DNA from 2 places in the Bradyrhizobium sp. SZCCHNR2028 genome. Region 2 is predicted to be linked to the other one. Evidence: predicted binding sites of a transcription regulator. Region 2 holds the regulator's gene; the other holds the start of a gene.
The links. Region 2 encodes LexA, which represses DNA repair genes until DNA is damaged. Its sites were predicted from a motif close to TGTTCNNNNTGTGTTCNG; they were not measured.
Positions count from the first base shown of each region.

Region 1 (6,813 bases), on a different contig from region 2:
CGACAGTGGTCATCGGCCGGTAGCCGCCGCTCGCGGTGACCATCCCGATCACCATCGCGGTATCGGCAAAAGCCATCAGCGCCTGGCCGCAGACGACGCCATTGTCGCGGCAGAGCCGCGGCGAGAACGGCATGCGCAGGATGGCGCCGGCTTCGCCCTGCGGAGACGGCGCGATGTCCTCGACGATCAAGCCAAGATCCTTGATCCAGGGCGCGAACACGTCATCGAGGATGCGCCTCGCGTCGTCGGTGGTGAAGTTCAGGGTCTCGTTCGGCACGCGCGGAGGTCCTTCCATGATCGTGTCATCGATTTGTCTTGGCATCGACTTGCCTCGCCGCGATCGGCGGAGCCGCCGGAATGTTGCCGCAGAGCGGCGGCTTGAAAAGGCCGGAGTTGGAAAACTATGATGAGGGCACACCGTGGAACAGACGGCAGGTGCGCGCAGACGATGCGGCCGTGAACATCTCGACCTGCGGTCCACCGTTCCGGCACAGTGCCGCGGGCTTGGCGCATGGCGAAGCGATGGTATAAGGCGCCTATACCGGGGAGTAACCAATGAAGAAGCTGATCGTGACGATGGCGGTTGCCGTGCTGGCCGGCTGGGCGGTTCCCGCAATGGCGCAGATGCCCAACATCAACCTTCTCGCCGACGGTCCCTCCAAGTCGCCCGAGGAGAAAGAGGCCGAAGCGGCGCGGGAGCAGGCCTACAAGGACACCATGCGCAAGATTCCGGACGCCAAGACGAGCGCCGATCCCTGGGGCAACGTCCGGGCGGCGGAGCAGCCCAAGGCGGCGCCTGCCATGAAGACCACCGCGGCCAAGAAGCCGAAGGCTGTCGGCAGCACCAACTGAGATTTATCGCGTTCGGGTCGGGCGGGCTCTGATCCTCCCGGGCCCGCTTGCCCGATTGCGGACTCGGATTCCTCGCGGCCCCATCTATATTGACGGTGTGGCAGCGCGTTGGAGTTCGTCGATGGGGATGCGTCCTCGAGACATGGCCAGCCGGATGGCGGCCCGGCGCCAGAAGAAGAGCGCGGGCCCGGTTCGCGACGGCTACGTTCGTGACACGTTCACGCTGCCGCGCGAGCAAGCGCGCGCCAAGGCCCGCGATTATCTGACCCGCTATCCCCAGGCCGGCTACATGAGCGCCGTCGAAAGCTGGCGCGAGCTTCCCGATGGGGCCATCGAGTTCACGATGCGGCGGCTTCCCAGCGCCGATTGAATCATTCCGGCTAGCGCCTCATTCCTTCTCGCCGAGAAGCTTGCGCGTGTCGCGATTGATGAAATGAAGCCGCGTGCAGGCCTTGCAGACCACGGTTTCATAGGCGTACGCGGGATCGCCGGGCTTCGGCTCTTCCAGCCAATGCTGCACGTTCATCCCCGTTCGCGGACATTTGAAGATCAGATTACCCATACAAATTTAAATGTCTGCCAGGATGCAGACAGGCATTTTGATCTGGATCAAGCTCGGCTGGCGAAATGACGCGCAGTCACCTCGCCGGCCACAGGCTTCGGTTGTGGTTCTCGTCGGTGACGATCTACAAGAGCTGTGGCGGGCCGTCAGGCCTGATCCAGCGACTCGGCGACGATCCGGATGCGGAAGACCGGCTGCCGTGCCTCGTCGAGCAGCTCCATCTGCCATTCGGAGTTTTCGGCGAGCTTGCGCGAGATGCTGCTGGCCATGTCGGCACAGACGGTGGTCATCTCTTTCCAGGCTGCGTTGCGGTCGGCGCACTCGGTCCCATACTCGGACGCGCCTGAGAAGTGGCCGTTACGGATACGAAAGAAATAGAGCGGCATTGCCAAAACCGGTGAGCCCTGACCGCCCCAGGCCGCTGGGTTTGATGTACGCATCGCAAATGGAAGCGCAAAACCCCCTCGGATCAATTCCGGTAAAATACGGTCGGTCGCGCTGTCCGCTCGGTTGAGCTGATTGCCGTTGGGGATGTGCGGCGCAATCGGACGGATTGCGGGCCAACGAATGAGCCTCGGAGAATGAGCCTCGGACCGCCGCGGTCCGAGGCTCGGCGTCAACGTCGTAGCTTCCCAGCGAGGGCAGTTCGGCAATGACGTAGTTAGACTAGTGCGAAACTTGTAGGCGTGCCTTGCGTCAGATCAAGGTTGCCATCTCGATCAATCGCCGTGGGACGCGCGCCTAGCTGTGATCGAAGATCCGTTCCGGCATGACTGTCAGTCGGTAGGCGATCTGCGTCGCGCCGTCGACCATTTCCAAGAGTTCATCGCATGCCGGACAACGCCTCTCTCCCGCGGCGCCTTGCTGCGAGTGAAGCTCGATCCTTTGAAGGCCGGCCCTGCAGGACGGGCTCGTCACGTCATCTCTTGTCATCGCCAATATGAAGCGCAACGCAAGCGATCCGTTCCCCGACATCACGACAATGACGGGGGGATGCATCCCGCGCGGAGCTATCAACGTCGAAAGCCCCGGACGTCGTCCGGGGCTTTCTTTCGGCGCGGATGGTTTCAGGGCCGTGCGCCTACGGGTGACGGAGCCTGCAAATGTTGTAGCTGGCAGGCTGCAAGGGATCGGTCGACGGCACACCACGGGCGATACACCAAAGGCGATACACCACTGACAATGTGCGGCGACCATTATCGCAACGAACAAACAAATCCGGGGCTGATCAAAAATTTGCTCAGACGTACGACAACCATGATTCTATAACGCAACCCAAAGTTTATGACAATGGTTTGTGGCTTGAAGATGTCGTGAGCGCCGCGTGCTGCGTGATGCGGATCACGCCGGCTTCCATTCGGCCCACTCATTCGCCCGGTCATAGGGGGCTGCGCGAACGGCTCTCGTGGCTCCCTCTGGCATGGCACGAGACAGCGTCCTGGCGGGCGCCGTTTCATCTGTCGCTCGTCATATGGCGGCCGTCGAGCTGTTCGCGCGCCGGCCATTGCTCCGGTCGGAACGCAGGGTGCCATTCCGCCTCAGAAAGCCGCGGCAGATCCGCGGACGCTTCTGTTGCGGAACTTCTGGCCGGACACAGCTTGCGCGCGGCCGAGCATTGCATGTGCATCTGCATCGAAACCGTGCGCCTGCACGCACGATGAGCCGAACAAAAGCAGAAGAGGCGAGGGAACTTCGTTCCTGTCAGGAGAACCCAGGAATGTGCGATCTACGCACGCGTGTAGGAGTTTGGTAGTTTCAAGGGAAAGACCTGACGAGCACGATCGGTCCAACGATCGCGGCGTTGAAGTCGGCGAGGTCTTCGCTGGGAATCCAGTACTCGAGATGCTCGCGGCCGCCGGCCTCACGCACCTCGTAGTTGTCGATGAAGCCTCGCAGGATCGCGAAGCGCAGCACATGGCCGCGGCCGCTCGCCGGCACGTTCCAGTCCCGTGCGATCTTCACGGCATAGTCCTCGGTCAGCACCGGGTAGAAGATCGGCTGCTCCGGAAGGCGCGGCGGAAACGCACGCATGCCCGACGCCTCGATCAAGGCAAGCTCCTTTGGGCCGACGGGGCGCCACAACGTGAGGGTCTGTTCCTTGTTGGATCCGGTCATGCTGGTGCCGAAAATTGGAAGCGGTGTGCGATGCCCGCAGAGAAGGACCAGCAGGATGATAGGGCAAAGCCGAGACGACACTAACAACTTATAATTGAGTCGACGTCTGCCGCAGGCGTGGGAAGCGAGTTAGAGCGCTCGGACAGGCTGGTCGTCATTCGCGCGATCGCCGGTCGGCGGCTGCGCCGTTCGCGCACATGGCTTCCGCCTCCAGCCGGATCAGGATCCTTTCGCGGTCGCCGTCATCCAGCACCCCGTACTTCGCTTCTGGGCGCGCTGATCGGGCAGCGCTCCCTCGCTGCTGCTCGGTGGACTGCGCGCCGGCCCTCGAGTGGCAGGCGTGTCCCCGCGGTTATCAGGGGGGCTGAGAGCGATGATTGTTGAGAAGAACATATTGCGAACAAAGAACGGATGGAGTACATTCACCTCAAGATTGCTGGCCGACCTCGTTAACCGTTTGTCCATCTCGCGAATCCCCGCCATAAGGAGCGCCAATGTCCGCCACCGCCCTGCGTATCGTCGAAGGTTCCTCAATGGATAAGAGTAAGGCGCTCTCTGCTGCGCTGTCCCAGATCGAACGTCAGTTCGGCAAGGGTTCGGTGATGAAGCTGGGCAAGAACGACCGTTCGATGGATGTCGAGACGGTGTCGACCGGCTCGCTCGGGCTCGACATCGCGTTGGGGATCGGCGGGCTGCCAAAAGGGCGGGTGGTCGAGATCTACGGGCCGGAATCATCGGGCAAGACCACCTTGGCGTTGCACACGGTGGCCGAGGCGCAGAAGAAGGGCGGCATCTGCGCCTTCATCGATGCCGAGCACGCGCTCGATCCGGTCTATGCGCGCAAGCTGGGCGTCAACATCGACGAGCTGCTGATCTCGCAGCCGGATACGGGTGAGCAGGCGCTGGAAATCTGCGACACGCTGGTGCGTTCGGGGGCGGTCGACGTGCTGGTCGTCGACTCCGTCGCGGCGCTGGTGCCCAAGGCCGAGCTCGAGGGTGAGATGGGCGAGTCGCTGCCGGGCCTGCAGGCCCGCCTGATGAGCCAGGCGCTGCGCAAGCTGACCGCTTCCATCAACAAATCCCACACCATGGTGATCTTCATCAACCAGATCCGCATGAAGATCGGTGTGATGTATGGCTCGCCGGAAACCACCACGGGCGGCAACGCGCTGAAGTTCTATGCCTCGGTGCGCCTCGACATCCGTCGCATCGGCGCGATCAAGGAGCGCGATGAGGTGATCGGCAACACCACCCGCGTCAAGGTGGTGAAGAACAAGCTGGCGCCGCCGTTCAAGCAGGTCGAGTTCGACATCATGTATGGCGAGGGCGTGTCCAAGATGGGCGAGATCCTCGATCTCGGCGTCAAGGCCGGCATCGTCGAGAAGTCCGGCGCCTGGTTCTCCTACGATAGCCAGCGTCTCGGGCAGGGACGCGAGAATTCGAAATCGTTCCTCAAGGCCAATCCGGACATGACTGCCAAGATCGAAGCCGCGATCCGCCAGAACTCCGGCCTGATCGCCGAGCAGATCCTGGCCGGCAATGCCGAGCGCGACGCCGACGGTGAGGAGCCGGCGGAAGAGTAGGGGTACGGCGGCGGCGGGCGCCGTGGACGTTGAGTTGCCGACGTTCCAGCGCCCGTTTGCAGATGTGTGGTGCTCTGCCGAAATCTGCGGCTGCATTCCCGAATGCAGCGAGAATGCGTCTCTGAGCGCCGGATGCGATCTCCAACGCGAATAGCTGAAGGCGTGCACGCGGACGAGCGGACCGGATCCGCGCGGCGGCACCGGGATTTCCGACGCCGATCCTGGGCGCCGGGAGCCGATCGCGAATATGTTGATAGCGCCCTGAGCCAATCGGGCCGTGCCGGAGCCAACAGCATGACGCGTTTGATTCTAGCGGCCGATGATCCGAGCGCCGGAGCGCTTCGGAGGGGCGGCTTTGCCGACCTGGTGGTGCCAATTCTCCATCGTTTCGTGTGGGGACCGCTGCCATCCGATGCCGAATTATCGGCGTATCTCGTCCAGCGCACCACGCGACGGAAGCGGGGGCATTGGTTGGATTTCGCCTCGCGTAGCGACGTCATGGCGGCCGGCGGGCGGAGTCACAGTTTTCTCGAACTTGTTGACCGCTGCGATAGCGTCGAGCTGTGGATGGGAACCCGTCCGAACGACCAGTTGGTGCTGATCTGGCTCTTGGATTATCTGCGCCATCACGCGGAGATCGCGACGAAGATCGTATTGCGGCATGTCGATGTACCGCTATTCGATGCCCCGGCCGGGCGACTCGCCGGTCGGACCATTGCCGGCGTAGAGCTCGCACGTGAGCATCTCGACCTGGGTCATCTGGCATGGCGGGCGTTTCGGGCGCCGACGCCGCAAGCCTGGTTCGATCTGTTGAAGCAGGATCTCAGTGCACTGCCTCAGCTTCGCCGCTGCGTGCAGGAGATGCTTGATGAGCTTCCCGGTGTTGCGACGGGCCTCGGAGCGTCGGAGCTGAGAATCCTCGAATTGCTGTCAGCCGGCTATCAGCACCCGTTCGACCTGTTGCCGCATCATCGGGATCGCTTTCAACGGCGCGTCTATGACTATTGGGAAGGAGGCACGTTGCTCGACGGTCTGGCGCTCGCGCCGGTGCCTGCAATTTCGGGCCTCGCCGAATCGCCATTCTCGGTCGAGATGCACGACAGCCGTGAACGCCTCGAGCGCTACAGGGCCAGCACGCTGTCGCTGACACCGCTCGGCAAGGCAATCCTCGCCGGCGAGGAGGATTTCAGCAGCCATAATCCGATCTGGCGCTGGTGGGGCGGCACCGAATTGATCAACGCCAATCTCTGGCGTTGGCATGCGGTGCTCATCGCTCCGGATCATGGCACGCCTCACGTCATTGATTGTCGCGAGCCGTGGCGCCCGATCCCTTGGAGCATGCGTGAGGAGGCTTATTCCGCCGCCTGGGCGTAGTCCGCCACCGGCGGGCATGAGCACACCAAATTGCGGTCGCCGTAGACGTTGTCGACGCGGCCGACCGGGCACCAGTACTTGTCGGTGCGCGAGGTGCCCGCGGGGAAGCAGCCCTCGCTGCGCCGGTAGGCCCTGTTCCAATCGTCGTCGGCGATGTCATGCACCGTGTGCGGCGCGTGGCGGAGCGGCGAGGCCTCGATTCCGAAGCGGCCCTGCTCGACCTCGGCGATCTCCTGGCGGATCGCGATCATGGCGTCGCAGAAGCGGTCGAGCTCCGACTTGGACTCCGATTCCGTCGGCTCGATCATCAAGGTGCCCGCCACCGGG
Region 1 covers NZ_JAUHJF010000010.1:153,637-160,449, reverse strand. Annotated here, with positions in the region: gene QX121_RS18000 (PaaI family thioesterase) at 1-295, opposite strand, end outside; gene QX121_RS17995 (hypothetical protein) at 556-852, shown strand; gene QX121_RS17990 (hypothetical protein) at 974-1,222, shown strand; gene QX121_RS17985 (hypothetical protein) at 1,241-1,378, opposite strand; gene QX121_RS17980 (DUF6894 family protein) at 1,561-1,800, opposite strand; gene QX121_RS17975 (hypothetical protein) at 3,170-3,463, opposite strand; gene recA (recombinase RecA) at 4,024-5,112, shown strand; gene QX121_RS17965 (DUF1835 domain-containing protein) at 5,407-6,486, shown strand; gene gcvP (aminomethyl-transferring glycine dehydrogenase) at 6,465-6,813, opposite strand, start outside.
Region 1: recA (recombinase RecA) is a predicted target of LexA. The motif match lies at 3,915-3,932, and genes of this name have one in related genera.

Region 2 (6,813 bases):
TTCGTGCAGCTCAAGGCGCGGCTGCTGCCGCCGATGGCCCCGGTGCGGCCGGGATCCTACGACTTCGCGCGCGACATGTTCTTCCAGGGCATCGGCGCCTCCGGCTTCGTGATGGGCGCGATCACGACGGCGACGCCGCCGCAGGCCGCCGGCTTCGGCCTGGGCTATGCGGCGGCCATGCAGGGCCTGCGCGATGCGATCGACGCACGCATCCGCGCCCGTCTGACGGGCGATGAGCGCGCCATCGCCACCGCGCTGCTGACCGGCCGGCGCGACGCCATCACGCCCGATGTCAACGATGCGATGTTCGTCTCCGGCCTCGGCCACGTGCTGTCGATCTCAGGCTATCACATGGCCGTCGTCGCCGGCGTCGTGTTCTTCGCCGTGCGCGCGCTGCTTGCGCTGATCCCCGGCCTCACTATCAGCCATCCGATCAAGAAATGGGCGGCCGCGGCGGCGCTGGTCGCGGCGGCGTTCTACCTGCTGCTGTCGGGCGCGGAGGTCGCGACGCAGAGATCGTTCTTCATGACGGCCGTGGTGCTGATCGCGGTCATGGTCGATCGCCGCGCCGTCACCTTCCGCACGCTCGCGGTCGCGGCGATGATCGTGCTGATCGCAGCACCCGAAGCGCTGGTGCATCCGAGCTTCCAGATGTCGTTCGCGGCGACGCTCGGCCTGGTCGCGCTGGTGCAGTTCGGCCTGCCCAAACTGTTTGCGACGCCGGACAGCTCCACGACGCAGCGCATCGCGCTGTGGGGCGGCCGCGAGCTCGCGATGCTGCTGCTGGCCTCGCTGATCGCGGGGCTTGCGACCACGCCCTATGCCGCGTTCCACTTCCATCGCGTCACGCCCTATGGCGTGCTCGCCAATCTCGCGGCGATGCCGGTGGTTTCGGTGCTGGTGATGCCCGCCGGACTGCTCGGCCTGCTGGCGGCGCCGTTCGGGCTCGACGGTCCCTGGTGGACGCTGATGGGCCTCGGCATCGACTGGATGATCGCGGTGACGCGCTGGGTGGCGGCGCTGCCTGGCGCGGTCGGGCGCATCCCGGGCTTCGGCATCGGTCCGCTGATCCTGGCCAGCCTCGGCGTCATCCTGATCGGCCTGCTGCGCACACCGCTGCGCTGGTCGGGTGCCGTCGGGCTCGTGGTGGCCACCGCGTGGGCCGCCACGACGCCGTTGCCCCACGTGCTGATCGCCGGCGATGGGCGCGCGGTGGCGGTGCGCGGCCGTGACGGGCGCCTGCATGTGATGCGCACCGGCAAGGACGTGTTCGCCACCAAGGAGTGGCTCGCGGCCGACGCCGATGCCCGGCTGCCGGCGGATTCATCGCTCGCCGATGGCGTCTCCTGCGACGAGGCGGGCTGCGTGGTCGCGATGCTCGACGGCCGATTCGCCGCCTTGACCCTGCGCACCGAGGCGCTCGAAGATGATTGCGCCCGTGCCGCGCTGATCGTCACCGCGCGCGCCGCGCCGTCATCCTGCGCGGCGGCCGTCATCGATCGCCAGCGCCTGCAGCAGCAGGGCGCCTTGATGCTGGTGCAGCGGGGCACCGGCTTCTCCGTCACGCCGGTGCGCGCCGGCGGCACCGACCGCCCGTGGTGGCCGGCGCCCGCCGAGGCCGGCGAGTTCGACACGACGCTGACGCCGCGTGCGCCGGTGTCGCGGCTTCAGGACGCGACGCCGCCGGAGACGGAGCAGGGCGAGCAGGATTGAGCGCCGGACAGCTCGAACGTGCTGAGATGATACAACGTGCTGAGATGATACTCGGTGTCGTCGGGTCCATCGAACAGCGAGGGACCTTCGACCAGCGTGAACGCAGCGCCCGGATATCGTTGCCAGACGGCGATGTCATCAACCGTGACCGTTAGCCATCCGAACGGAAGCATGTAGCGGCCGGGCTCGGTGATCCGGTCGGCCTTGTTCCAATCGATCTTGTTGACCGCGGCGGCAAGCTCCCCCGGCACACAATGCCGGCCGAGGGATGTCGTTCCTATTCGATGCGATGCCGGAGCGTGAGGTTCGCCCGAAAGGACCTTGCGCTTGCAGAAACCAAATCTCCCCCGGCCGAAAGCTCGCTCATGACCGAGAGAAATGCGGACGCGCAGGCGCTCAGGTGATGCTGATGCGGCGAATCGGTGTGGCCTGCGAAGCCGGAACGTCCTCCGCCACGCCCGGGCGGCGCTCGGCCGGCTGCTTGCTGACCGGCAATTGTAGCACGGTGACGCGCTGGCCCTCGCAGAGCTGGGTCACCAGCACGTGGCGGCCGTCGGCGAATTCGATCGCGTCGTGATGGCGATCGGGGATGTGCGTCTCGATGCTGTTGAACTTCGCGACGCGCTCGCGGATCGTCCGGGTCCAGAGCCAGCGGCTGTCGTAGCGGACGTCCTCGACAAATGCCAACTCGGTGCCGGGCAGCATGCAGACGGCGACGGTCGGCTCGCTCTCGAGGGCGAAGCCGCGGGTGGCGGTGCCGCGAAACGTCGTCGAGATCAACGTCTCGCCGACCTTGGCGGGACGGGACGCAACCGCATGGAGGCTGTAGTCACACATCGGATCGCTCCTCGTTGAGAGATAGCCGACCCACGCTCCCCCCGGACAGGCGCAGGCCTCTATCAGAGTGGACATCGATGGTGATGTTAGCGCGCGCTTCACGGCAATTCTGCGCTGATCTGCACCGCGTGCGCCCGCGGGCGATCACAAGCGTTTGAGCATGCCGCGCTGCACATCCTGAGGTGCATTCGCGCGTGACCAATTTCGATCGGCGGCGAAGCGCGTGCGCCCGTCGCCGATCGACCGATCGCGTCCGCGATCAGTACTTGCGATACAGCCCGACCAGCTTGCCTTGGATCTTCACCCGGTTCGGCGGCAGGATGCGGACCTCGTAGGCGGTGTTGGCCGGCTCCAGCGCGATCGATGCGCCGCGGCGGCGGAAGCGCTTCAACGTCGCTTCCTCATCGTCGATCAGCGCTACCACGATGTCGCCGGTGTCGGCGGTCTCGTTGCGCTGGATCAGCGCCATGTCCCCGTCGAGGATGCCGGCATCGACCATGGAGTCGCCGCGCACCTCAAGCGCATAGTGATCGCCGTTGCCGAGCATGTCGGCAGGCACGCTGATGGTGTGGCTGCGCGTCTGTAGCGCCTCGATCGGGGTACCGGCGGCGATGCGGCCCATCACCGGCACTGCGACGGGGCGCTCGCCATCGTCCAGCGCGGGAGTGCTGGTGCGCACCTTGCCGAGATTGCCCTCGATCACCGATGGGGTGAAGCCGCGGCGGTTGTTGGCGGCCTGTGACAGCTCGGGCAGCTTGATCACCTCGATCGCGCGGGCGCGGTTGGGCAGCCGGCGGATGAAGCCGCGCTCCTCGAGCGCCGTGATCAGGCGATGAATGCCGGACTTCGAGCGCAGATCGAGCGCATCCTTCATCTCGTCGAAGGACGGCGGCACGCCGGCTTCCTTGAGCCGCTCGTTGATGAACCGCAGAAGTTCGTACTGTTTGCGCGTCAGCATCTCGACCTGGTCCCCAGTTTGTTGTCGTCCGAGTCCAGGAGCTGCGCCTTGAGCACAAACCGGCTGAGAGCGCCTTGGAGTCGGACCATCATCGCGTCGCCCGCAACATACTAAAAACAAATCATGAACGGACACTATATGTTCGATGTGTGTTCCGCAATCCTTAAATTGTAGTGAACGGACCGGGCTTTGCCGGGGGAAACGGCCTAGCTCGGCAGGCGCAGGATCTCGCACGGGCTGCCGGCGGCGGCCTTCGGCGCAAACGCCCGCCGGATCACCAGCGCCTGCGAGAGCGCGAGATTGCCGAGCAGCGACGAATCCTGCTGGGTCACCGGCGTTGCGATCAGGGTGCCGTCGGCGCGCTCCTCGAGCTGCGCCCGCAGATAGTCCTCGCGCGAATCGTTGGCCCCGAGTTCGCGGCCGAGCAGGGCGGTCTCGCGTGGCATGCGAGCTTCGTCGCGGCCGAGCAGCCGCCGAATCAGCGGCACCAGGAACAGGATGGCGCAGACATAGGACGACACCGGATTGCCGGGCAGTCCGATCACCCTCATGTCGCCGAGCCGTCCGTGCATCATCGGCTTGCCCGGCCGCATCGCGATCTTCCAGAACGCCATCTCGACGCCCTCGGCTTCGAGCGCCTGCTTGACGAGGTCGTGATCGCCGACCGAGGCGCCGCCGGTCGTGATCAGGATGTCGGCCTTGGCCTCGCGCGCCCGCCGGATCCCGGCGATCGTGGCCTCCATCGTATCCGCGGCGATGCCGAGATCGATCGGTGTCGCGCCCTCGCTGCGCACCAGCGCCCGCAGGGCGTAGCCGTTGGAATAGACGATCTGGCCCGGGCCGGGCGTCGAGCCAGGCATCACGAGCTCGTCGCCGGTGGCGAGCAGCGCCACCTTCGGCCGGCGCCGCACCGGCAGTGCCGGATGATTCATGCTGGCCGCCAGCGACAGGTCGCGGTCGCTGAGCCGGCGGCCCGCCTTCAGCAGCACCATGCCCTCATGAAAGTCGACGCCGGCGGGCCGGATGTGCCGGCCCTTGATCGCGGCCTCGGTGATCACGACGTGGCCATCTTCGGCGATCGTGTCCTCCTGGATCACCACCGCGTCGGCGCCCTCAGGGACAACGCCACCAGTGAAGATGCGCGCCGCCTCGCCGGGTCCGACCACGCGATCGAACGGCCGCCCCGCCGCGACCTCGCCGATCACCCTCAGCCGCACCTTGGCCTGGGCTGCGTCCGCCGCGCGCACGGCGTAGCCGTCCATCGCCGACATCGCCTCGGGCGGCTGCGTCCGCAGCGCCGCGAGGTCGCGGGCCAGGATGCGGTGATGGGCCTCGTCCAGCGTCACCAGCTCCTCGGCCAGCGGCTCGGCGCCGGCGAGCACGGCGGACAACGCATCAGACACCGGCATCAGGGCCATGAGAGTTCCTTCGGACGGAGACGGCAGATCGAATGAGTCGCCTTCTAACCGAACGCGCACGGCCCGGCCAAGGGCTCAGGCCGCTTCCTGCCTTCTGATCGTCTGATGTTGGCCGCGTCCGGGCCGCTGCCTCACGACCGCGCGAGAAACCCTGCAATCAGTGCGCAGAAGGTCGACCGCAGTGCCAAGGCGTTGGCCGATGCGCCGTTCCGATTAGCTCCCGCCCCGCGTTCTATCCAGCAGCCGCGCGACAGGCGGCGCGCTCGGTCGTGTGCAGGATATCCGCCACCATGTTCCGCAGCCAGACCGATGCTGCATCACGATCGAGCTGCAGCGGCCAGACCATCGAGACGGCCGGCAGCCGCAGCTTCAACGGCGCGGGACAGAGCGTCAGCCCAAACCGCGGCCCGTAGAGCTTTGCCATCCTGGTCGGTATCGTCGTGATCACCGGTGACGCGGCCACCGTCGCCAGCACGCTGAGGAAATCCGAGGAGGCCGAGACCACGTTGAGCTCGGTCCCGATCTCGTCAAGCGCCGCCTCCAGGCAGCCCTGCAGGCTGTTGGTCAGCGTCACCAGCGCGTGGGGAAGCGACAGATAGTCGGCGAGGCTGATCGGCGTTTTCATCGCGATGCGCTTTGGATTGTAGACGCAGCTCAGAGCCTGCTCGAACAGGAACTGGGATCTGTGCCGCTGTGCGACGGCCTCGAAGCAGCCGACCGCAACATCCAAGGCGCCATCGTCGAGCAAACGATGCACCTCGTTGCGTTCGGTCGGCCGGCTGAGAAGCCGCACGCCGGGCGCCGAGCGACGGAGCGCCGCCGCAAGCTCGGGGATCAGCAGCAGCTCGACCTCGCTCGAAAATCCCAAGCGGATGGTGCGCTGCTCGGTCGCCGGGTCGAACTCCGGTGCGGCGTGCAGCGCAGCCTGCATCTGCGCCAGCGCTGCTCGAACCGGCCCGGCGAGCGCCGCCGCCCGCGGCGTCGGTTGCATGATCGTGCCGACGCGGACGAACAGCTCATCCTGCAGCAGCACGCGAAGCGTCGACAGCGAATGGCTCATTGCCGGCTGCCCCACCTTGAGGCGCGCCGCCGCGCGCGTGACACTGCGCTCCTGAATCAGCGCGTCGAATGCGACCAGCAGATTGAGGTCGAAGGAGCGAAGATCGAAGTGGTCGATGGACTGCATGAGTTGGATCGATTTGAGGAATGTATGACCTAGTCGTAGATCTCGGCCCAGACAAGATCACCGTTCGGATCGAGGCCGCCAGACATGCAGGACATCACGACCTATCGCGTCGGAGACGCCACCATCACGAGGATCTTCGAGATCGGCCTCGATGCGGTCGAGGGAGAGTTTTTGTTTCCGGGCGTAGAAGCAGACAGCATCGTTCGGGAACGAGGCCAGGTGGGGCCGGGATCGGTCGATCCGCACACGGGATCGTTGCGCCTGAGCATCCATAGCTGGCTGGTGCGGACGCCGGAGCGGGTGGTCCTGATCGACACGGCCACCGGCAATGACAAGGAGCGGCCCGGCGCAGCAGTTCTGCATCGCTTGAACGAGCCGTTTCTCGACCGGCTGCGGGCGGCCGGCGTCGCCCCTGGCGATGTCGATCTCGTCCTGATGACGCATCTGCACGCGGATCATGTGGGGTGGAATACGCAGCTTGCCGATGGCCGTTGGACGCCGGTGTTTCCGAACGCCCGGTACGTTTTCTCAGGCCGCGAGCGCGCCTATCTGGCGGCACTGTCGGCCGCTGACGGCTCGGATGCCGCGATCAGGGATGCGGCCGGTCTCGGTCGCATGCTGCATCCGCCGCTGCCAGGGGTCTACGAAGACAGCGTGCTGCCGATCGTCGAGGCCGGCCTCGCGCGTGAGATCACGGTCGA
Region 2 covers NZ_JAUHJF010000001.1:115,372-122,184, forward strand. Annotated here, with positions in the region: gene QX121_RS00555 (ComEC/Rec2 family competence protein) at 1-1,713, shown strand, start outside; gene QX121_RS00560 (hypothetical protein) at 1,668-1,886, opposite strand; gene QX121_RS00565 (hypothetical protein) at 2,110-2,550, opposite strand; gene lexA (transcriptional repressor LexA) at 2,810-3,508, opposite strand; gene glp (gephyrin-like molybdotransferase Glp) at 3,715-4,926, opposite strand; gene QX121_RS00580 (LysR family transcriptional regulator) at 5,159-6,112, opposite strand; gene QX121_RS00585 (MBL fold metallo-hydrolase) at 6,197-6,813, shown strand, end outside.